DNA from 2 places in the Brevibacillus jepli genome. Region 1 is predicted to be linked to the other one. Evidence: riboswitches for the same ligand, from Rfam matches in the RefSeq annotation. Region 1 holds a riboswitch; the other holds the start of a gene.

Evidence for each region. A riboswitch is a leader RNA that binds a small molecule or an ion and turns the genes downstream of it on or off. The one in region 1 is predicted to bind S-adenosylmethionine.
Region 2: it holds a riboswitch for S-adenosylmethionine, as region 1 does, so the genes downstream of both, AB1L17_RS22035 (BMP family lipoprotein) here and AB1L17_RS09640 (pyridoxal phosphate-dependent aminotransferase) in region 1, are expected to answer to the same signal.

What each region holds. Positions count from the first base shown of each region.
Region 1 covers NZ_JBFEFW010000007.1:71,355-83,794, reverse strand. Annotated here, with positions in the region: gene AB1L17_RS09690 (ABC transporter ATP-binding protein) at 1-1,633, shown strand, start outside; partial or broken gene AB1L17_RS09685 (response regulator transcription factor) at 1,638-2,063, shown strand; gene AB1L17_RS09680 (hypothetical protein) at 2,105-2,455, shown strand; gene AB1L17_RS09675 (ThiF family adenylyltransferase) at 2,968-3,993, opposite strand; gene AB1L17_RS09670 (molybdenum cofactor biosynthesis protein) at 3,998-4,705, opposite strand; gene AB1L17_RS09665 (SPL family radical SAM protein) at 4,809-5,627, opposite strand; gene AB1L17_RS09660 (2OG-Fe(II) oxygenase) at 5,639-6,352, opposite strand; gene AB1L17_RS09655 (methylated-DNA--[protein]-cysteine S-methyltransferase) at 6,345-6,887, opposite strand; gene moaC (cyclic pyranopterin monophosphate synthase MoaC) at 7,065-7,547, shown strand; gene AB1L17_RS09645 (MFS transporter) at 7,551-8,807, shown strand; SAM riboswitch class I at 8,868-8,982, shown strand; gene AB1L17_RS09640 (pyridoxal phosphate-dependent aminotransferase) at 9,068-10,252, shown strand; gene AB1L17_RS09635 (hypothetical protein) at 10,721-11,191, shown strand; gene AB1L17_RS09630 (aminotransferase-like domain-containing protein) at 11,386-12,440, shown strand, end outside.
Region 2 covers NZ_JBFEFW010000022.1:84,331-96,770, reverse strand. Annotated here, with positions in the region: gene AB1L17_RS22080 (carbohydrate ABC transporter permease) at 1-767, opposite strand, end outside; gene AB1L17_RS22075 (ABC transporter ATP-binding protein) at 767-1,834, opposite strand; gene AB1L17_RS22070 (HAD family hydrolase) at 1,840-2,502, opposite strand; gene AB1L17_RS22065 (glycerol-3-phosphate responsive antiterminator) at 2,480-3,079, opposite strand; gene AB1L17_RS22060 (nucleoside phosphorylase) at 3,838-4,560, opposite strand; gene AB1L17_RS22055 (sulfite oxidase-like oxidoreductase) at 4,562-5,227, opposite strand; gene AB1L17_RS22050 (ABC transporter permease) at 5,270-6,184, opposite strand; gene AB1L17_RS22045 (ABC transporter permease) at 6,171-7,241, opposite strand; gene AB1L17_RS22040 (ABC transporter ATP-binding protein) at 7,216-8,745, opposite strand; gene AB1L17_RS22035 (BMP family lipoprotein) at 8,852-9,880, opposite strand; SAM riboswitch class I at 10,081-10,203, opposite strand; gene AB1L17_RS22030 (methyl-accepting chemotaxis protein) at 10,364-11,842, opposite strand; gene AB1L17_RS22025 (PdaC/RsiV family protein) at 12,028-12,440, shown strand, end outside.

The DNA.
Region 1 (12,440 bases):
GGTTAGCCTAGTGATTCCGCTGTTTACGAAAGATTTGGTCGACAGCTTCTCCTTATCTACAATTACGAGTGGACAAATAGTGCTGTTGGTCATCGCTTTTATCGCACAAGCCATTGCAGGAGGACTGTCTATCTATTTATTGAATCATGTTGGTGAGAGTGTTGTCGCTTCGCTTCGTGAGCGTCTATGGAAAAAGCTGCTCGTCCTGCCCGTCTCTTACTACGACAACAACCGGACAGGTGAGACGATCAGTCGAATGACCAACGATACTGGCGTCGTGAAGAGTCTGATCAGCGATCAATTGTCCAGCTTTTTCACAGGATTGATCACCATTATTGGTTCCGTTGTGACGTTGTTATATCTCGATTGGCAAATGACCCTGACGATGCTGATAGCTGTTCCGCTGTCTATGGCGATTCTCATGCCCCTCGGTAGTCAAATGTACAAAATTTCAAAAGGATTGCAAGACGAGACGGCCAGCTTTACAACGATTATGAATCAGGTACTTCAAGAGATGCGGCTCGTAAAATCATCCAATGCAGAGTCGTACGAACTGGGTATGGGGACGAGAGCAATCGGGAACTTGTTCCGATTTGGGCTGAAAGAAGGAAGAGTGCAGGCCATCATTGGCCCGTTGATGTCCTTTATCCTGATGGTGCTGCTCGTGGTAGTGATCGGCTACGGTGGCATGCGCGTGTCCACAGGTGCATTGACAGCAGGTGAGCTGGTCGCGTTTATTTTGTATTTGGTGCAAATTGTGATACCGATGGGACAATTCACGCAGTTTTTTACCTCCTTGCAAAAAGCCATGGGAGCAACGGAAAGAATCATTGCGACATTGGAAGCCGAGGAAGAAGACCTCCTGACAGGACGGGTGCTCGAAAACGCAGGCATGCCAATTCATGTGGAAAATGTGAGCTTCGCCTATGAGAACGGGGAAATGATTCTTGAGGATGTCAGCTTTACGATTGGGGCCGGAAAAGTAAATGCGATCGTCGGACCGAGCGGCAGCGGCAAGACGACATTGTTTTCGCTGGTCGAGAGGTACTACCAGCCACTGAGTGGAGAAATCAGGCTGGGGAGTGATCCTATCGCGGATTTTTCCTTGAAGTCATGGAGAAGTAAAATCGGCTATGTGTCTCAGGAAAGTCCATTGATCGCCGGGACCATTCGAGAAAATATTTGCTACGGTATTTCACGGACCATTCGTGATGAGGAGCTGAAGCAGGCGGCAGAAATGGCCTATGCGGATCAATTCATTGAAGAATTGCCAAATGGCTATGACACAGAGGTCGGGGAGAGAGGCATGAAGCTATCAGGCGGACAGCGCCAACGAATCGGCATCGCTCGTGCTCTGCTCCGGGACCCCCAAATCTTGATGCTCGATGAAGCGACCTCCAGCCTGGACAGCAATTCCGAGATGATTGTGCAGAAGGCTCTGCAAAATCTAATGAAGGGACGTACGACCCTCGTCATTGCCCATCGCTTGTCGACAGTAGTGGAAGCAGACCAAATTATCTTCCTGGAAAAAGGAAAAATCACGGGTATTGGGACACATGAAGAGCTTTTCCATAGCCATGAGTTGTACCGGGAGTTGGCTAGTCAGCAATTGCTCGTGAAAGAGAGGGCGTAATAACTTGACAACCATTATGATCGTGGATGACGATCCGCATATTCGCGAGCTGGTCAGCGTCTTTTTGCGAAATGAAGGCTTTGATATCGTAGAGGCTGCTGACGGACAGGAGGCAATGGATACACTGGAGTCGGTTCAAGTGCAGCTAGTGATACTCGACATCATGATGCCGAACATGGATGGCTGGGAGCTGTGCCGACAGCTTCGCAAGCATTATGATCTTCCATTGCTCATGTTGACCGCGAAGGGAGAGACATCACAAAAAATCAAAGGCTTCGAGCTCGGAACCGACGATTATTTGGTGAAGCCTTTTGAGCCGCAAGAGCTGGTCGTCCGGGTAAAAGCGCTACTCAAGCGATACCGGATAGCTACTTCTCATCAGGTTCAAGCGGGATTGCTGCGATTGGACAGAAAAACGTTCGAAATCGCCAGACTTTTTACTTGCATTTTAATAACAAAGAGGAGTTCTTTTTGACTTTCATCGAAACCAAGTTGGAAGATTTCAAAACTCATTTTTCCCCGTTGTTACATTCATCTGAACCTATGGAAACCTTGATCACGAAAGGTATTCAGATTTTTTACACCTTAAGCGCTCAGGACGGGTGGATTGATATGGTCAGTGTCGTTCTTCAGAGAGGAGTAGAAATGAATGAACTTCCTAAAGATTCGAATGTGAAGGAAATGGCTTGTTCTATCGTGGCAATACTGGATGGATATAATTTGCAAAGGAGTTTTGTTGATAGTAGTATGAACCCAGATAAACTAGATCACATGATAAAACAATTAATAGTAATGTGCTCAAAAAAAGTTAAAAACATATAATATGACTACATATAGCCAAAGGAGTGAGTGCTATGGGAACCGTTCCTTCATGGTTAGTGTCTATTTATTTTCTGTTCATGATTGTAACGATCAGTCTCGCAATTTTCTGTCTGGTAAAGAGAAAACTTCTTCGAATGAGTATCGTCACGCTTGTCGTTGCTATAGTTGCTCCTCTTGTTTTCTTCTTTAACTCCTTATTACGGGGATATGTTACTGAACTAGATTTCTTTTGGCTAGAACTTGCTTCAGGAGAAATCTGGGCATTATTTGTTGGTAGCGCATTCGTGGAGATCGTGATTTGGTATATTTTAATTACAAGAAGTTATTTGCATAAGAGTGATAGGAGAACGGACTGACGTCCTTTTTGTGTCAGGATTCACTTTCAGTTCGGAGGATAGTTTTAATAAAAAACGGAGGCCCCTATTGTCAGGAGCCTCCGTTTTTTGTTTCTTTTGAAGCACGAATGGTGCTACATGCAGATTCTACGTAGCTAACGAAAACTACCAATGATTTCACGCACCGATATATTTGGCATGTAGCGTACGAGCGAGGCTGATGTCATCTGTTCCTTGCACAAGCACACGACCATCAGGGAAAATGACGAGCGTGTACGTATCTACACGAAAGCGCAGCAAAAATTTATTTTGCTCAACTTGCCCTAATGGGGAAAGCCTGCCAGCCAAAGCATCCAGATTAAGTGAGAGTGAAGCAGCAGGCGAGATTTGCACCGTGTCCCGACCGCAAAGCGAAACCGCTTGTCCGTCTTGGGTATCCGGCTGCAAAAACGAAAACTGCTGCTGCCCGCATGTTGGACAGTCGTCCCGGCGAGCATTCACTACCCTGATTTGTTGATGGCGGTTATGCCAAATCTCAAAGTGCTCCAAATTCGGATTGAGCTCGTCGGTGGCGCCCACTAACAGCTTGAAGGCTTCGGTTGCCTGATAGGAGGCGACGATGTGAATGATCGGCCCAATGACGCCAGCCGTATCGCATGTCGGCATCTCCCCTGGGTTTGGCGCTTCAGGGAAAAGACAGCGCAAGCAAGGCGTGATCCCCGGTCGAATAGCCGTGAACGTCCCGGTCGCACTCACTGCGCCACCGTACACCCACGGGACGCCATGCTTGACGCAAACATCGTTCACGAGATATCTGACTTGAAAATTATCAGTTGCATCCAGAACGAGATCTACGTCTGCGAGCAACTCCTCTGCATTGTAAGCAGTGAGGTCTGCAACAATCGGTTCGATCGTGACGGCCGAGTTGATTTTCGACAGCTTGGCGTGAGCAGCGATTGCTTTTGGCAAATGCTCGGCTGCATCGGATTCGTCGTAGAGCATTTGACGCTGCAGGTTGCTCGGCTCCACGAAGTCACGGTCAATGATGCGGACAAAGCCTACGCCGGCACGGACCATATGATTGGAGAGCACCGTTCCGAGAGCGCCCATTCCGACGATAGCGACACGGCTTTGTCCCAGCTTGTCCTGTCCACTGCGCCCGATCGGATGAAACAATATCTGACGGGAATAGCGAGTATCCAAGGCGTTACTCCACCTTTCCTTCTGGCATCGCGAGAGGATTCCAAGGTCCTTGCTGATGTCCTTTCCATTCGCTGCCGTCTTCCCACATTTCTTTTTTCCAGATGGGAACGATTTGCTTTAGTCGCTCGATTGCATAGCGGCCAGCTTCGAACGATTCATTGCGATGCGCTGTGGCAACGGCACAAACAACAGCAATCTCTTCCACAGCCAAATTCCCGATACGATGATGCATCGCAACTTGAGCACCGGGCCAGCGTTCCTCGATCTCTGCTGCGACCTGCTTCATTTTTTCAACAGCCATGGGGGCGTATGCTTCATAGGACAAGTACACCGTGCGCTGCCCATGCGTAAATTCCCGAACGGTTCCGACAAAGGTAAGGATAGCTCCTGCGTGGGGATTGCTCACCAAGCGAACGAGCTTGTCTGCAGAAATAGGCTCTTCCGTAATGGCAAAGCGCGGGTCTTCTTCTCCGCCGCTTACAGGTGGCAAAAGGGCAATTTCATCACTTGCTGCAATGACCTGATTTTTCGCCGCATATTCATGATTGATCGAGACAAAGCAACTGCCCAAGAGCGCAGAGAGCGCAGGATATTCTTTTTCCACTGCTTGCAGAAGATCGCTAACGGTCGCGCCTTCGGATAGGGTCAACTGTACTTCCCGGGCATTCGCACGCTCGGCGAGTCCGGCAAATAACAAGATCGTAATAGTCAAGACAATACCTCATTTCACATGGATAAACTATTCTCTAGGCTAGACGATATCATAAACCGATAAAAGTTGCCAATGAATAGGGCGCTCCAATCTGCTGCCATTACTACGGGGCGAACCCTTCCTGACTCACATAGATCTGATCCGGAGGGAAAACACGTAGCAGCCGTTCATAGACGATCTGATAGGCGGAAGGATCATACCATTGCTGTAGACCAAGCTGTTCATAGAGAGCGGGAATGCCGTTTCTTTTTGTTCGCTTACCGCCGCTGCCATCTCCCATATAAAAATCGTCCACACAGACACGTGTTACCAATGGACGCAATATCTCCGGGAAAGATTCACTGCTTGGCAAAACAGGGGCAATCGTTGCTTGAGTAGGGATGCCAGCTTCAGCCAATCGCTGAAGTGCTTTTAACCTGGCTTGGATGGGAGGAGCTTGCGGGCTAAACTGCTTGCGAATCTCCTCCAGATCGGTCTCGATGGTCATGCTGACGCGCACACGATCTCCAAGCCGAAGAAGCAGATCAGCATCCCGCCAAACCAATGGACTTCTCGTCTGGACCAACAAAAAATCTGGTGGATTCTCTACCATGACCTCGAGCATAGACCGCGTTACCTTTTCTGTGTGTTCGATAGGCTGGTACGGGTCTGTGCTCGACGACATGAAGATGGTTACCTTTCCTTTTTTCTTTGCCCGTGCTAATTCCTTCCGCAATAGATCAGCGGCTTGCTGCTTAATGTCGACCCACGTGCCCCATTCCTCGTTGCGAAACAAAGACACGGGCATTTGCCGAACATAGCAATAAGAACAGGCGAAAGAACAGCCTGTATATGGATTGAGCGAATGGCTGTAATCCGCAAGAAATCCGCTTCCTTTATTGAGCAGTGTTTTCGGGTTCTTATAGGAAAGAATACAATTCAAGCTGTGTTCCCTCACTTTGCATCATGAAAAATGATCCCCAAGCTATAGCGTGTGCCAGACGTAATCGTGCTGACACCGTGCCGAAGCGTGTTTTTATAGTGGCCGCGTGTTCCTTTTACAGGACGATAGGACGTTGGGAAAATAAGTCCAGCGCCTTGCTCCAAGGTTATCACATGTCCTCGGCTCTGTGCCCGCGGGCGTTGCTCCATCAGCAGAAATTCTCCGCCTGTGTAGTCCTTTTCCTTCTGATTTAAGGCGAAAACCACTTGAAACGGAAAGAACACCTCGCCGTACATATCCTGATGCATACAATTGTAGCCGCCTGCTTCGTATTTCAATATCAATGGAGTGGAGCGAAGCTGACCCTGTTCGTGACATTGCGTCAAAAATGCAGCGAGAGTAGCAGGATATATCGGCTCTTGTCCAAGCAACTCGAGCCAACGATTCGCAGTCTGGGCGAGCATCGGATAAAAGCCTTCGCGAAGCTCTTGTAAAACCGAGGGAAGAGGAGCCTGATAATAGCGATACTCCCCTTCACCAAAGCGGTACCGCGCCATCTGAATCGTATTGCGAAAAAAGTGATCCTGTCCGTATGTCTCAATTATTTCCTCGCAGGCGGACGAGCTTAATAAGGAAGGAAATACTGCATACCCTTGTTCGTCCAGCTCCTGATGAAGCGAATTCCAGTCCAGTGCAGCAATCCTTTTTGTCAGTGGCTTAGACATGCTTCACACTCCGTTTTGCGTCGTCACTACTCTTTTTCTCCAGGTCCAGCAGTGTTGTTTTCATTGGCAATCCTCCCCGATAGCCAGTCAGCGAGCCGTTTTTACCGATAACCCTGTGACAGGGGACTGTAATAAGTACCGGATTGGCACCGATTGCAGCACCAACAGCTCGAACAGCTGCGGGTTTTTTCATGATGGATGCAATATCGGTGTATGAGGCAGTTTGCCCATACGGGATTTGGCGCAGTGCTTCCCAGACAGCGAGCTGAAAAGGCGTTCCAGACAGATCACAATCGATAGAAAACTGCTCACGTGTTCCTTGCAAATACTCGATCACTTCATTCATAAAAGGCTGTAACCGTTCTTCGTCATGCCCCAAACTACTATGGGGGCGATGCTTCATTACCCACGCTTCCAATTCCTCAAATGGCTGATTGACAGAGCCGACATAACAAAGGCCGGCAGCCGTTGCCGCCAAATAAATGCCCCAATCACCATAGGTCAGCTTTGCCCAATACACGGTTTGATTTTTCACCCAAACGCCTCCTTCGAACTATGTACGCACAGTATACCTCCAGCGTCTCTTCTTCGTACGTTTTTGGGAGTGGATGAGCAAGATAACGAAACAATGTCCTCTATCCTCTACATTCCCATTGCTTTTATCCAGCGGCGGGAGTAAGGTAGGAGAAGACAGAGGAGGAACGATGCTAGTATGACTGATCAATTAACGCATTTTAATGAACAAAATCGAGCGCGCATGGTGGACGTATCTGAGAAGGACGTCACAAAACGGGAGGCTGTAGCAGAGAGCCAAATTAGCATGAAACCCGAAACTCTCGCCCGTATTAGAGAAGGAAGAATCGAAAAGGGCGATGTGCTCGCAGTTGCTCAGGTAGCAGGTGTCATGGCTGCCAAAAAGACGTGGGAGATTATTCCGATGTGTCATCCGCTGCCATTGACTGGCATCGATATACAGTTTGCTTTTGTGGATGAAACGACGCTAATGATTTCGGGAACCGTGAAGACGACCGGGAAAACAGGCGTCGAGATGGAGGCGTTGACAGCGGTCAGCGTAGCTGCATTGACGGTTTATGACATGTGCAAGGCTATGGATAAAGAAATGATTATTGGTCCGACCAGCCTGCAATTGAAAACAGGCGGAAAAAGCGGCGATTTCCGTCGGGGAGAGAAGTAGGCTATGAAGCAAAAGTGGGAATCTTATCCAAGCAGCATTCGTCTACTGGCGATTGCTGCTGTCATTTTTTCTACCGGAATGGCATGTATTTGGCCGCTTGTCACGATTTATATTCACAATCATCTCGGAAAGCCGCTGACCGTAGCCGGCTTCTTGTTGCTTTTAAACCAAGGCTCATTCCTGATCGGTAGTATTATCGGCGGGATGATGTTTGACCGCTGGGGCAAAATGCGTACGATCATTGTCGGTTCCATCGGCGTTATTCTAATATCGATCGGTTTAGGGCTTACGCAAGATTTTACAACTTATGTTGTACTTTTGCTGTTGAATGGACTGTTCTACGGATCACTTTCTCCTGTCATGAATGCATTGGCAGTTGTCCTATGGCCTGAGGGCGGGCGCAAAGGAATCAATTTGATTTATGTCTCCCTCAATGTGGGTGTGGCTGCAGGTTCTGCTTTAGGCGGTTTCCTGGCAAGTGTTTCGTTTGCTTGGACGTTTTTCGGAAATGCGATCTCACAAGTGATCGTCCTGACCATGTTCATGCTCATCTTGCCTCGTCAGATACAAATGGCGGAACAACAACGGCAGAACGCGACGACTGGACAAAGTACAGCTGAGCAGGCAACGGGCGATGTGTTACAACAACCACAGCAAGAGACCAAGGTAGTATGGGGAGCCTTGCTGTTATTATGCGGAGGGCTATTGATTAGCTGGATTGTCTATGTACAATGGACGACAGTACTGTCAACCTACATGCAAACCTTGGGGATTTCCCTTCGCCAATACAGTTTGTTGTGGACACTAAACGGCGGGTTGATCCTGTTTGGTCAGCCGTTGATTGCGTGGGTCATTCGACGCTTTGCCCGCACGCTTAAAGCACAAATGCTCTTGGGCGCTTACATTTTTGCCTTGTCCATGCTGATCCTGTCGCAGTCAACGGTTTATGCGGGCTTTGTGGCTGGCATGTTCATCATGACGTTGGGGGAAATGCTCGTTTGGCCAGCGGTGCCAGCAGTAGCTGCACAGTTTACGCCAGCGGGACGAGAAGGCTTCATTCAAGGGCTGATTGCAGGGACTGGATCAGCAGGACGTATGCTCGGACCATTGCTAGGCGCATTCATCTTCCAGTCGTTTCATGCGCAGGGACTGCTGTTCGTGATGGCAGGCTTGTGTCTGTTGTCTGTCGCATTCTTTGCCTTCCACACTTCTTTTCAAAAAAGAAGTCATCAAGCGCCGGTACAGAATCAAGCATCTTGACACGGTTTACGTGCTCAAGTAGTATGATATAGATGAAAAAACAGTATATTCCGTGTGTTTGACTTATTGAGAGAGGTGGAGGGACTGGCCCTATGAAGCCCGGCAGCGGATCTGTTCCATACGATGGACAGATGCTGTGCCAATTCCAGCAGGATATTTTCCTGACAGATAAGGACGTGACCCAGCTGATCTCCCCCTTTTTCTGTATGGAAAAAGGGGGTTTTACTGTATTGGGCCGAAGAAAGGAACTGAAGAGACAGATGCGCATCCAACCCTCCGACATGATTGATCGACTTCCTACCCAGTTTTTTGCGACCTTGGTGGCAAAAGTAAACAAGGTCATTGCACAAGGCCATGACGTCATTAACCTGGGGCAGGGCAATCCCGATTTGCCGACTCCACCACATATTATTGAAGAATTACAGTTGCAAGCAACGCAACCACTCCATCACAAATACCCGCCGTTTCAGGGACGTGTAGAACTGAAGCAGGCGGTGGCTCATTGGTATAAACAAGAATTTGATGTGGACCTCGACCCCGAGGAAGAAGTAGCGATTTTGTTTGGCAGCAAAACCGGGCTCGTGGAGATTTGTCAAGTACTGATGAACGCAGGCGATGTGGCACTGGTTCCAGATCCAGGCTATCCAGACTATTGGTCAGGGGTTGCCGTCGTAAACGGACGCATGGTCATGATGCCGCTGAAGGCAGAAAATGATTTCTTGCCAGACTACAGCCAGCTCTCTCAAGCTGATTTGGATCGGGCGAAACTGATGTTTCTTAACTATCCGAACAATCCGACAGCGGTTAATGCACCGATCGAGTTTTATGAGGAAACGATTCGTTTTGCACGTAAAAATGAAATTGTGGTCTGCCATGACTTTGCCTATGGTGCGATCAGCTATGATGGGAAAAAACCAGTCAGCTTCATGCAGGTTCCGGGAGCAAAAGAGGTGGGCGTAGAGTTTTACACCTTGTCCAAAACGTACAACATGGCAGGCTGGCGGGTCGGAGCCATGGTAGGGAATCGCGAGCTGGTTCGTCTGATCAACCTCATTCAGGATCATTATTTCGTCAGTCTGTTTGGAGCGGTACAAATGGCTGCAGCCAAGGCCATGACTGATTCTCAGCAGTGCGTTCGCGATCTCGTCGCAGTCTACGAAAGCCGCCGCAACGCCTTGTACTCCCATCTGCATCGAATTGGCTGGCAGGCACCGCCGTCTCAAGGCTCTTTTTTTGCGTGGCTTCCTGTACCAAGCGGCTTCACGTCGATCGAATTCTCTGATTTGCTCTTGGAAAAAGCGCATGTCGTCGTAGCGCCAGGAAATGGCTTCGGGCCGACAGGGGAGGGCTACGTCCGAGCGGCGTTGTTGTCGAATGAAGATCGTCTCGCAGAAGCGGTCCAGCGGATTGAGCGGTTGGGGTTATTTACGAAAACAAACGAATAAAGTGTTAGATTGTAAGCGCAATAGAATTAAGCTAACAGCTACAAGGGCGCAGCGATGGAGCCGATCCATCGCTTTTTCTACGGAGGCAATTTACTTTGAATAGGAACGAAGAAAGGGCATTACTTACATGGAAAACGTATCCATTCAAGATAAGTTGGAATCAAAGCCCCCAGCATTATTAAGTCAAAGACTGGTAGTCCCCAAAGAACACTATTAGAAAGAAGAATGAAAGCTTTAGAACTAGCTGTTCAAGCGATTGACGAACTTTTCACTAAATAACTCGTCAGTCTAATTCTATATTTTCATCGAACAACTAAAGGCGAGGCAATTTGGCCACACTACCCTACAAATGGAGTGTGGCTTTTTTCTTCTAGAATAAAAATCATTCTCATTGTTGACAGATAATGATTTTCATTATACGATGTGATTGTTAATGATAATTAGTCTCAACGAGAGCAGGAGGGTACCATGCGCTATCAGATTAACGGTTACACGGATATGTATACGGTGATCGCCAACGAGCGTAAAATCGGCGGAGCCGTTGAAGCAGGCCAGATTCGCTTGCGGACGGGAGAAGTTTTCGCCAATGCTGTTCTCACTCGTTTGGAAATGTCAGGTGCGCATTTTTGCTCGATCGGCTTTGTTACAGAAGAAGGCAAAAGACTGATTGTCCATGTGGATGATATCAGCATGATCGCTGATGCACGTCACGTCAATGTATGTGAGCTGACGAATGAATGCATGCGAGTGGAGAAATCCGCAGAGAGACTGAAGCGATTGAAGCGTCTCTGTGAGTTGAATGAAGGCAGCTGTACACCGACATTCCAGGAAGAAGCATTGCTTTTGGCAAACGATATCGGAATGGATGAAGCGTCTACTCATGTAGATCTCTCTTTCCTGCCACACACAGAAAAACCGCGTGTGTTCCGCATCGCCTAGGTTATATAGCTGATACATATTGACCCCTTTTCGTCATAGGCGAAGAGGGGTTTTTTGCATGCATATCGCCAAGAATAACGATTGAACAACCGCTCGACATAGTCAAAACCTATCCGCTCATAGCTAGCAAGGATTGGACATAGCAGATCGACAGTGATAAAACAAGGATAAGCAAAATCAAGGGGGAACGGAACATGGAGTACTCATTCTCAAAATCTGTCGAAGCTCTATCCTCCTCGGCTGTCCGGGAAATCTTGAAGCTAACCCAAGGCAATCAAGTGCTCTCGCTCGCTGGAGGACTGCCAGCAGAAGATTCTTTTCCAATCGCAGAAATGCGTGAAGCGTTTAATCGCGCATTCGATCAAGGGGCAAAAGCCCTTCAGTACGGCTTGACTGATGGATATTTGCCGCTTCGTGAGTGGATTGCCTCCCGCATGAAGCAAAAGCATATGAATGTTGGCGTAGATAATATGATCATCACAACAGGATCTCAGCAAGCAGTTGACTTGTTGTGCCGTGTATACTTAGACGAAGGCGATGTCGTTCTCGTCGAAAACCCTACCTATCTGGCTGCGGTTCAATTGTTCCAATTCCGTGGAATTAAGGCCATTCCTGTAGAGGGCGATGCTGATGGGATGGATTTGGAAGATCTGGCGAAAAAAATTGCCCAGTATCGTCCGAAAATGGTGTATGTCATTCCTACCTTTGCGAATCCGACAGGAAAGGTATGGAGTCTGGAACGCCGTCTCGGCTTGCTTCGTCAATGTAAGGCGCAAGACATTCTCATCCTGGAAGACGATCCATATGGCGAAATCCAATTCGAGGGGAAAGCACCGTACCGCTCCATATTCTCACTGGATGAGCATCCGACCGATTCCTGTGTGGTGTACACCAGTACATTTTCCAAAATTGTCGCGCCAGGCTTGCGTACCGGATGGGCCATTGGAGATACCCGCGTGATTCAAATGATGGTGAAGGCGAAGCAAGCAGTTGATTTGCAATCGAGCACAATTGACCAGTACGCCCTGTATGAGCTATTGTCTTGCTTTGATCTGGAGAACCATATTGAGAAAATCCGCGAGTCCTACAAGGCGCGGATGGAATGGATGCATGAGCTCTTGCTCGCCCAAAACTGGGAAGGCGTACAGTGGGAAAAACCAAGAGGCGGGATGTTCCTCTGGGTGAATCTACCGGAGCATGTGGATGCAGAGAAGCTGTTGGCCCGTTCCGTACAGGAAGGTGTTGCATT
Region 2 (12,440 bases), on a different contig from region 1:
GTGTCAAACGCTTGAAAGGATGAGATCGTATTGATAATGAGCAAGAAGAAAATCGTCGGCGACAGCATTGGTATGGTAATCCGCCTCAGCGTCCGCCACCACGGTGACTGATCGAGCGCCGCTGCTTCGTATATATCGCCCGGAATGCTTTGCAGTCCTGCAATAAAAATCAGCGTGTTATAGCCGACACCTTTCCAGATGCTGACGATAATGAGTGACAGCAAGGAGCTTTTCGGGTCAGTCAGCCACGTATACGCAGGCAATCCGACCGCTTCCAGCCCTGCGTTCAACAGGCCAAACTGCGGGTCCATCAGCCACATCCACAGCATCGAGACAGAAACCAGCGAAATGATGTGGGGACTGAAAACCGTCGCCTGAATAATGCCGTACACTTTAGCCTTTTTGTTCAGCCATAATGCGAGCAGGAAGGATAGAGTCAGGCCGATCCCCACTGTTGCGAAGGTAAAGACCGCAGTATTTCCCAGTACCTGATGAAAATCTCCGTCCACCATCAAGTCTTGGTAGTTTTGCAAGCCGACCCATTCCATTTGCTCCAGATTGATCAAAGACCAGTCCTGGAAGCTCAAATAAATGATTGAGCCAATCGGATAAAAGAAAAACAAGGCAAAGCTAATCAATGCGGGTGCCAGATACAAGTACGGACGCAGTCGGGTAGCGAGATCAGACCATGTAGCTGCCGACGGACGCACTTCTGTTTTCGACTGGCTTACACCCGGCAACTCCTGTACAGTTGCCGCTTTTCGCATCAGCTATCCCCTCCTGCACGTATCGATACAGGCTCTCTTCCGCTCATGCGTCCAACTCGTTTTCCGCTAACCTTCTCGAAGACATACATGTACTCCCACTGTACAGTAACCGTGACCGAGGAACCGACCTGCATGGCTACCTCCGAGTCCGCTTTGACGATGACCCTGCCTTTTTCCGTCTCAACGTGAAAGAGTGTGTCTGAGCCAAGAATTTCTCTGGATACCACCTGACCTCGTGCATTCCACTGATCTTCACTAGAGATGGTAGAGACAGAAGCAGGCAGCAAAGCTGCTTTTTCCGGGCGGAATCCCCACAGATGCTCACTCTTGCCTTCCGCCGAAACAATGTTCATCGCCGGAGAACCGATAAATTGGGCGACAAACAGATTTTCCGGCTCCTGATACAAGTCCATCGGGGCAGCTACTTGCATAATGTGCCCATCATTCATGACGACGATTTGATCGCCCATCGTCATTGCCTCTACTTGATCATGTGTTACGTAAATGAAGGTGGTACCCAGTTGCTTGTGCAGGCCAGTCAATTCCACTCGCATCTGATTCCGCAGCTTCGCATCCAGATTGGAGAGCGGTTCGTCCATCAAGAAAACCTTTGGCTTTTTCACCATCGCACGAGCGAGTGCGACACGTTGCCGCTGACCACCTGAGAGCTGAGACGGCTTTCGTTTGAGATAGTCTGATAAGCCCACGATTTCTGCGATTTCTTCCACCAGGACCTGACATTCTTTTTTCGAAGTTCCTCGATTTCTCAGGCCATAAGCGATATTGTCGTACACGTTCATCGTTGGGTAGAGCGCGTAATTTTGAAAAACCATCGCTACATCGCGCTTACCGGGTGGCAAATGGTTCACCGTTTGATCACCGATATTGATCTTGCCACCAGTCACCGTTTCCAGCCCCGCGATCATCCTGAGTGTGGTCGATTTCCCACAACCGGACGGACCTACCAGAACCGTAAAGGAGCCATCCGGGATGACCAAATCAAGGCCCTTGACCACGCTTTGGTTCTGAAAGGTTTTCGTTACCTGCTCCAACACCACTCGTGCCATCTTTTTTATTTCCCTCCTAGTGCCTTTGCGGCCAGCATTTCCGTAACAAATGCCTCGAAGTCGGCGTAGCGATAATCCGGTGTGGCGTAGAGCCATTCCTCTTGTCCGTACCACTCCAGCACAACAGACTGAACACCAGCGCCTACTGCAGCCAGTACATCATAGCGGCTGTCTCCGATCATCATGGCTTGCTCGGGCTGTTTACCGAGCGCCCCCAGTGCTTTTTGTACAGGTTCGGCTGACGGCTTGCCTCGCGATACATCATCGACGGTGACAATTGTCTCAAACAGATGCTCGATCCCTGCCATCTCCAGACCAGCCATTGTAAACTCTCTCTGCTTGTTCGTCACGATCGCAAGCTGATAGCCTGCTGCCTTCAGCTTCTCCAGCCCTTCTCGAATAAACGGAAAGAGTTTGACATGATCTTCATGATGCTCCCGTACGTAGGCGAAGTATCTCTTCAGCACTTCTTTTTTGTCAGGAACGCCTGCTGCGGTGGCCACTGCCGCCAAAAAATCATCAAACGATTCGCCAAAACGAGCGAGCAGCTCTTCTCTGCTAAAATGCCCCGGAGCGTACTGCTCTGCCGTAAAAGCTACGGCGTCCACGACCGCATCCCGACTGTCCAGCAAGGTCCCGTCCAAATCAAATAACAGCGCTTGAATCATGCATGAAACACTCCTTCCACAATAGGGGACTTCCGACTGAAACGGCCGTCGCTCCATGCTGCAATACTTCTTCCATCTGTTCCCGCTTGCGAATCAGCCCACCTGAAATGATCGGGGTATCGATCACGCTCCGAAATTCTTCGATAAACTCCGGCAGCATAGCAGGCATCAGCTCTACTGCATCAGGCTGTGTATCCTGCAAGGAAGTTAAGCCTGACTTAATCGAGTCGCTGTCTACCAAAAACAAGCGCTGGATCGTCAGCAAGCCTTGCTTTTTCGCCAGCTTGACCAGTGTGTTGCGCGTCGTCACGATTCCGTCTGGCTTGACGTAATGCGCCAGAAAAGCGATGCCTTCCCGGTCATGGCTGATACCGCCAATCCTCTCCAAATGCAAAAATACAGGGATATGCTTCGTCTTGAAGAAATCCACGTAGCCTTTGATCACACCGATATTGCCTACCGAGAGTACCACTGCACTCAAGCTTGCTTCTGCCGCTTTTTCCAGGTACTTCGCTTCTTTTACGGAAGCGATCAGCTTGTATTGTGCCAGTCTTGCCTGAAATTGTTCCTGGTTCACTCGCTTAAGCCTCCTTTGCCCAAGACAAAAAAACCTGCGACATGACAATGCCAAAGAACTCTCGATGAAAGTGCTTGGAAAGGCTGTCGGGGGTTTCTCCATGGCTCCAACCGAAGGGATGTGTTCACTTGTTACTTTGAATGGTACTGCACGAGCGTTAAGGAAGCTTAAAGGGAATGTTAAAAATGGGAAAAGATGTTGTTTAGGTATGGTTTACATGTGGCTGTAGTGGCGGGGAGGAAACAGGAGAAAACGCTCAGCTTCTTGTCCCACCCGCTGAGGGATTCACTGCCCGACTCCATGCAAAAAGCGAAACCGCGTCCAAAGTAGTCCTCTCAGGATGTGTTTCAGAGGTGGACGCTTAAGGGCGTGTTTCGCTTTTTGCATTCCGTCTCGGGCGGTGTACCAAAGATCTTCGCTTTTTTCTCCTGTTTCCTCTACGAGCTTTCCGTGTTATTAAGCCTGAAAAGATTGCAGAACGTAATCAGTTACGACAGAGAAGAATATTTCCAGACGTAGCGACTTGTGGAGTCCGACCGAGCGGAGAAGGGATTCGCGGACAATAGAAACGCAACGTGCCCATGCAACGTAGCGGCTACCACTTATGCGTTTCCCCGCGAATCCCTTCGGAGCGGGCAGTGCACTCTCCCAATTGGACGGAGCCTGGAGCCTAGTCTGGAAATATTCTTCTCCCCACTACAGCCACAGCTAAAAAAACACCCAGAACCAATCCGTTCTGAGTGTTTCTCTAATGTTCGTTACGAAACCGCAATGACTGCATCCAATGCGATCAACGCTTCCGCTTCAATAGCTTTTGCCATGACATCTGTGTGCGGGTTATACGAATCGAGCAGGTCTGCATCTGCATACCCGTCAATCGCCAATATAGAGCCTGCCTTCATGCCACGAAGTGCCCCAATGACGAAGAGAGCGGTGTTTTCCATCTCGACAGCCAATACGCCAGCTTTTTGGTACAGCTTGTGTGGGAACTCTAGGACCCCACTGTAAAAGACATCGAGTGTCAGCGTAATTCCCTCGACTACCTTCAAATCAGATGCGTTCGCACTCGCTGCCTGTACTAGCGCATCCACAACATGACGATTGGCGACAGCCGGGAAGCCTGCGGGAACTAATTGGCTGGTCAAGCCGTCCTGACGAACCGCTGCGGAGCTGATGACAAGGCTGCCTGTCTCGATTTCCTTTTGATAGGACCCGGCAGTTCCTACGCGAATGATGACCTGAACGCCGCCCTTCGCCAGCTCCTCGAAGCATACGGCTGCTCCCGGCGAGCCTACGCCATGGCTCACTACCGCTACCTCGACGCCTTTCCATGCACCCGCATAGCTGTGGTACTCGCGATTTTCCCCGATTTGACGATGACCGTCCAGCTTAGAAGCAATCAAGGCTGCACGTTTTGGATCGCCGCATACGATGACGCGTTTTGGCAGTTGCTCTGGATCTACCTTTAGATTCGTCAACATCTCAATCGAACTCCTTTTTCTCCCACTCATCCTCTGGGATCGGCAATGCTTCACCGGAGAACCGCTCTTCGCGAAACGGGTCTGCGACCAAGTGAAAGCCATTTTGCTCCCAGAAGCCGGGCTTGTTTTCGGTCATAAATTCAATTCCTCTGAGCCACTTCACGCTTTTCCAGAAATACAGATGAGGAACGACCAGGCGAAGCGGCCAGCCATGCTTGTCCGTCAGTCGCTCTCCATCAAAAGAATGGGCCAACAACACATCATCGCGCTCCAGATCAGCGAGCGGCACATTGGCGGTATAGCCATGATCACCGTGCAGCATAACGAAGGAAGCTCGCGGAGTCACACCAATCGCCTGTAGAAAATCACGAAAACGCACACCAGTAAACGCATTGTCAAAACGGGACCAGCGCGTCACGCAGTGAATGTCGCTCGTCACCGTCACCTGTGGCATCGCCATAATCTCTTCGTAGCTGAGTGTCACTTCCCTGTCTACCTCTCCGAAAACGCGCAGTGTCCATTCGTTCATGTCATACACCGGCACGTCTCCCTCATGCAAAATAGGAAAGCGCTCTGTCAAAATTTGTCCTGGCGGTAATCGTCTGGCAAGTCCCGGTCCCACTGGGGCAGGTACCTTCATTCTTTTGATCCGATCTGCCTTGTTCAAATCGCATGTCCCCCTGTCTTCGCTGTCAAAATGTACCATGAATTAGCGGGTGCTCTGCTGGTTGGTGCTTCCGATATGACTCTTGTTCTTCAAGAAGAACATCGCGGCAATCGTCAGCACATATGGCAGCATCGCAGTGAACTGCGTCGGGAGTGAAAAGCCCTGCAAACGAATACTAAGCGCATCCATCAACCCGAACAAAAAGCTCGACGCCAAAATGCCCAACGGATGCGACTGCCCCATCATCATCGCTACCAGCGCGATAAAGCCCCGGCCAGCCGTCATTCCTTCTGTAAACATCGTAACTTGCCCCAGTGACAGCTGCGCTCCTGCAATCCCGCACAAAGCGCCACTCATCGCAATCGCCAGCACCTGAAGTCCCGTCACCCTCAGACCGAGAGTGCGTGCCGCTACCGGATTAAGACCCACTGCGAGGACGCGGAAGCCCGTAACCGTCCGATAAAAGAACACATACAACAGAATCGCAGCCAAAAACGCAACATACACGAGCGGCGAATGACCAGAGACAATGCCTCCGATGACAGGGATATCGTGAATGATCGGAATCTCGACGGTTGGCAAGCCAGCCATATCCTTATCGTAAAACGCCCCTTTGACACCAAAGATCGCCCGCAGTGCAAATGTCGTCAACCCTAGCGCGAGAAAGTTAATCGCTACACCGACGACGATTTCGTTAGCCTTTAGCTTGATCGTCATATAGGCAAATAAGAGCGAAAAGACAATACTGACCAGCGCGGCAATCAAAACGGCCAGAAAGAGATTCCCGGTAAAGTGATTGCCGACAATCGCGGAAAAGGCACCGACCAGTACCAATCCCTCCAGACCGACATTAAAAATTCCGACACGTGCGCAGAGCGCTCCACCCAAAGCTGCCAACAAGATCGGCGTGACCATCCGAATGGTAGAACTGAGGAGGGACCAATCAAAGAGCTCCATGTGATTCCCCTCCTTTTGCCTTCCGCTTTTTCCACCAGTCGTAGCTGAACTTGGCAGAGATGAACAAAATCAACACAGCCTGTATGACGCTTGCTAGCTCCAGCGGCACGTCCGTATTGCGCTCCACTCCCATGGCTCCCGTCTGAAAAGCAGCAAGAAGGATCGACGTCACAATGATGCCAAGCGGATTCGAGTTTGCAAGCAGAGCTGCCATCAAGCCCGTCCACGCAAACCCCGGAACAGTCAGGGCACCGTCCACGAAACGATAGTGCGCCCCCAATACCTCGACGGTTCCCGCCAAGCCAGCCAGTCCACCACTCGCGAACATCCCGGTCAGCATCACCTTGATTCGATTGATTCCCCCGTATTGGGCGAACAGCGAGTTTTGTCCGAGCATCTTCACTTCATAGCCAAAAGGCGTAAAGCGAAGCACCCAAAACAGCACGAGAGCCGCGATAATCGCAAGTAAAAATCCTGCGTGTACACTCATCCCGGAAAACAGCTTTGGCATCCAAGCGCTTTTCTCCAGCATGACTGTCTGTGCCAGTGCCGCAGAACCCGAGCGATCCCGGAATGGCTCTGTCACCAGATAGCTCGCAAACAATACCGCGATATAGTTGAAGAGCAACGTAGAGATGAGCAACGGAATGCGATACCTGGCTTCCATAAAGCCCGGCAGCAAAGCCCAGAATCCGCCTACCGCCATTCCTGTGAGAATAGCCGCCACTATTTTGATCATTCCCGGTGCTGGCAAATAGATCGCGACCAAAGCAGCACTGACGGCACCGAGCACCATTTGCCCTTCCGCCCCCAGGTTGAACACCCCCGCGCGAAAGGCAAGGGATAGTCCCAAGGCAATCAGCATGATAGGCGTAGCTCTCGCAAGTGTAGAAGTAAAGAAATAAAAACTGCCAAAGGCCCCCCTCCACATTTCCTGATAGGTGCCCACAATCGATTCGCCAACTGCAGCAATGACCAGCGCCCCGGTCAACAACCCGATGACGACAGCCAAGAACGGCTGAACCAATGACTTAGATAGCTCTTTGATTGCTGCCATGAACGCTTCCTCCCGCCATTATCACGCTGATTTTTTCTTCGGTTGCCTCCAGGCGTGACAGCTCTCCTGCAATTCGCCCTTTATACATGACCAATATCCTGTCAGACAAGGCGAGAATTTCGGACAACTCAGAGGAGACTAGCAAGATCCCGTCTCCCTGATTGCGTTTTTCGATCAGTGCCTCATGGATGTACTCCATAGCACCAATATCAACCCCACGAGTAGGCTCAGCCGCAATCAAAAACGGGGTTTCCTGCCCCAGCTCCCGCGCTACGATCAGCTTTTGCAAATTTCCCCCTGACAGATTTCCTGCCAGCTCCTGCAGCTGTCGAGAGCCTGTTTTGATGGCAAACTGCTCCACCCAGCCTTTTACGACCTGACGGAATTTATCCCGCAAAACAACGCCGCGGCGGCTGTACGCAGGCTTTCTCTGATAGCCCATCAACGCATTTTCCTCGACACTTGAGAGCTTGGCCGTTCCCCACAGATAGCGATCCTCCGGTATATGCGCCAAGCCGGCATCCCGAATGGTAGCGACTGATTTGTTCGTCACGTCCTTGCCGCCTAACCGTACCGTTCCCTCCTGTGCCGCTCGCAGTCCGCTAATCGCTTGCAGCAGCTCGGATTGACCATTCCCGGAGACCCCGGCAATCCCTACGATTTCTCCGTGATGCACGGTAAAGCTGACTTGGTCGAGCAGCGTCTGCTTCTCTCGTACAGTGAGGTTCTCCACCTGCAACAGCGGGCCTTGATCCAGAGGAACCCGCGCAGAAAGCTCCTGCAATTCACGTCCGACCATGAGTCGTGCCAAATCTTCCGCGTTCGTCTCATCCCGCGAAACGGTTCCTGTCACTTTGCCCCCACGCAGCACTGTTATGCGGTCAGCTACCTCCATGACCTCCTGCAGCTTATGCGTAATCAAAATGATGCTTTTGCCGCTCTCCGCCAGGTTTCGAATCGTTTGCAGCAGATCACGTACCTCCAGCGGAGTTAGCACAGCGGTCGGCTCGTCCAGCACGATAATATCCGCGCCCTGATACAAGACCTTGAGAATTTCGACCCGCTGTTGCTCACCAATCGAGCAATTCGACACCTTTGCCTGTGCATCGATCGGAATGCGGTACTGTTCACTGAGCGCCCGCACCTTGTCTACCGCGTCTGCTCTTCGGAAAAAGCCGGCTTGCTTCGGCTCGTACCCGATCACGATATTTTCCGTCACACTGAATTCGCCAAAGAGCATAAAGTGCTGGTGAACCATCCCGATTCCGTTTTGAATCGCGTCCTCTGGTCCGCGAAAAACAACTGGCTTGCCATGTAAGACAATCTCTCCCGACGTTGGCTGCTCCATGCCGTACAGCATCCGCATCAGTGTCGTTTTGCCCGCTCCATTTTCCCCGACAATCGCGTGGACTTCTCCTGCTGCCAGTGAGAACGACACCTTGTCGTTGGCGGTAAACTCTCCGTATTTCTTGGTCATGGCCCTCATTTCCAAGCGATCGGTCATTCCCACTCCCTCATTTCTGTGTGTCCTTTCATGAAAATGGAAGACCGACTACACAGCCGTAGTCGGTCACATCCATCACTGTGCACAAGCTTTTTTACGTGCGTGTTTAGAATTTGTCTGGTACTTTGCGGGTGCCCGCTACAATCTCATCGCTGATCGCTTTCACCTTATCCACTACTTCTTGTCCAATAAAAGCGTTCAGAGGAGATTTGCTCTCATGCGTCACAAAGGTTACACCCACGCCTTTTTCCTTCAAGCCGTACGTGACAACACCTGGTTTAAACGTGCCTTCCACAAAAGACTTCACCGTTTCATAAGCTGCTGCGTCGGTTCCTTTCAATTGGGACAGAACAATATGCTCTGGATCGATCGTCGTACGGTCAACGTCCTGACCTGCTGTATAGAAGCCTTTTTCTTTTGCCGCTTCGAAAACGCCGAGGTCGCCTACTGCTGCTGCACCGTTAATGAAGTCAGCGCCTTTGGAAGCTTGCAGCAATGCCAATTCCTTCGCTTTTGCCGGGTCAGTGAAGCTTCCTACATAGTTCACCATCAGCTCTGCATTTGCATTCGTCGCTTTCAAGCCCTCTTCGAAGCCCACCGTCCATTTTTTCAGCTGCGGAATATCGAGAGCAACGACCATTCCCACTTTGTTTGTCTTGGTTGCCAAGCCTGCTGCTGCTCCCACCAGGTAAGCCGCTTCCTGCTCACGGAAGGTAACACTGCGAACATTTGGCAAATCGACTACGGTATCAATAATCGCAAATTGGCGGTCTGGATTTTCTGTTGCTACTTTTTTCAATGCATCCTCTGCTGTAAAGGAAGAAGTGATGATCATATCGTAATTTTCTGCTACCGCTACACGCAAATTCTCTTCAATCGCTCCATGGTCGGTAGATTCAATGGTTTTCACTTCTGCGCCCAGCTCTTGTGCAGCCTTCTTCGCACCCTCATCCATTTGTTGGAAGAATGGGTTCACGCCGATTTTCTCGGGCAAAATCAAGGCAATTCGCTTTTTCTCAGCGCCCTCTTGTCCTGCTGCCTGCCCCTCTTGTTTATCTGCAGGTGCATTTGTACCGGTTGAGCACCCTGTTGCCAATACAGCGAATGTTGTTAATGCCAGCAATAACTTCTTCATGATGTATCTCTCCCCATCCGAACTTTACGTTTTTCTCTATCCTATTAGGTAATGTACGGCTTTTTACCCAAAAATTCAATACTATTTACGAATATTATTCAATAAAACTAATTTATTGTTCGTTTATTTCTCCTTTCCTTTGCTTGCTACAACAAAAAAACTCTTCCCGGAGGAAGAGTTTGCGTACGGTGCCGTTCTCTTCCTCATCTGTCAAAACCATGGTACAGGTTTTGCAGGAATTGGCACCTTTCTGTTCATGCATACACATGTCCAGTGGTTGCCGGGCATCATCGGGCCAGTCCCTCCGCCGCTCTTGATAAGGTAGGTGAATATATTTAGTTGGAATGGAATTCATTCTAGCAGAATGGTTCGAAAATGCAATTCTTTTTTCTCAATTCCAAACACTTTTATAAGTTAATCAGGTTTAAAAAGTCGTCTTTTCAGCACCGAGAAATTGGCGAGAACCTGTTTTTAAACTACCTCTTACTGGTTTACGTGAAAGGTTTGCTGGAGACGATGAGACAAAGTATTCAGCTCGCCCAGCTCTTCTGTAATTTCACGCACTTTTTGATGCTGGTTTTCTGCGGTGGCAAATAGCTCTTCTAAGTTGGCTACAGATTCTTCGGTCACGGCCGTGATGGTCGACATCTCGATCGCGACTTCCCCGGAGCGTACTTTTACCCGGTCCATGCTGGAGCTTACTTGATCAGCCGCTTCCAAGAATGCCATCATTCCTGCACGTACTGCTTCAATCGATGCCACAGTTTTCACGGCCAGCTCGCGACCTTTGGCAACGGAATTCTCTCCATTGCTCATATGGTGTACCGCATTCTCACTTTCCTGGTGGAGTGATTTGAGAATATCCGTAATCTCTTGTGTAGCTGTCGAGCTTTGTTCTGCCAGCTTGCGCACCTCATCCGCTACAACAGCAAATCCTCGCCCATGCTCACCTGCGCGAGCTGATTCAATGGCCGCATTGAGCGCCAACAGATTCGTTTGTGTCGCGATCTGGTTAATGGCACCGACAATTTCCTCCACGCGATTCGCCTGTCGATTGAGCTGATGAATGGTAGAGGCTGCCACATTGACCGCCTGCACAATTTGCTCCATCTGTGCGGAGAGCTCGTTCATCATCGTGACGCTTTCTGCCAGACGACGGTTGTTTTGTTGCGATTCTGTTTTCATCGCGTTGGTCTGTGTCGTGACCGCCTCGATTTCCTGGTCAATGGATTGAACCTCTTCCTCGATCTTAACGGTAGAATTCGCCTGCGATTCCATCCCTGTGGCGACTTCCTTGAAGGCAACCATCATTTCATCTGTATTGCGCTTCGTTCCCTCCGCATGCTCATGCACATGATCGCTTGTACGATCAAGCTGCTCCGTCATTTGCTGGATGTTCATGAGCATCTCGCCAAGACGGCGCTCCTTCTCTTCTGCTTCTTGCCTTGCGTCGTGAGCTTTTTGCAAGGAGGCTTGTCCGGCGAGACACAGATAGGTGAGTCCCCCCACCATCATGAGAATAGCCACAATACGCAGAACCAGATTCAGTTCTGTGAATTCACCGCTAAAAATCTCGTATACGCCCGAATAAAACCCACCCATTGTAGTAGCGATCAGAAGAATTCCCGTAAATACGACGAGCTTCCAATCCAAATAAGCAGCCATGAAGCCCATTACGACAAAGGCGAGAAAGGCAACCTCAGGGTAAGCTGTGAAATGTTCGAAGGAAGTAGCATAATACATGAGTCCTACTGCCACAAGATAGCGAATGACCGTACTGTCTCTGCGAATGAAGTAATACGGTGACACGATAAGAGTGATCAGCAATCCTAGTGAAGTCAATTCCCAGAAGTTCTCATCAATCTGATAGGCAATGAGTCCTGCCATCCATAAATGATTCCATAGGATAAAAATCATAAAGCCTTCTTTGTCAGTCAAGGTATTGCGAATCAATTGAATCATAATTGCCCCCCTTTTTCTGGTAGTAACTGTTCAACAGACAAAAGACCTGTTACTTATGTATCGGATTCTCCCCCCATTATATAGCCATTTTGTTGCCAAATTTGTGAAAAAAGTAAGAACAGCCAAAAACAATTGCGAATAGGCTATTACCACATCTCATATGTACAGGAGGCAACGGGAGAAAAGTGGAACTCAATCAATTGCCAGCCACTGTGCTGACACGGACGATTAGCCGTCCGAACACGACGATTTACTATCCGCAATTGGCGGGGCTAGCCAATCAGCAAGCGGAAAAAGATATCAACCGGGCGATTTATCAAACGGTGCAAGGCTTAATTCACGAGCAGCAACGGGTCCAGGTACCGGGAAATACGCAAATGCAAGGAAGCTACGAAATCAAAACAAACGAGCGCGGCATTTTCAGTGTCGTGTTGAACAACTACGCCTACACGCCGCAAATGGCTCATGGCATGACCTTCCTCGGTTCCATAACAGCAGATATCCAGACAGGCAAGCTGTATACGCTGCGTGAGTTATTCAAGCCAGGAAGCGATTACGTCAAGGTGATTTCTGAAAACATTAAGCGTCAGATCAAGGA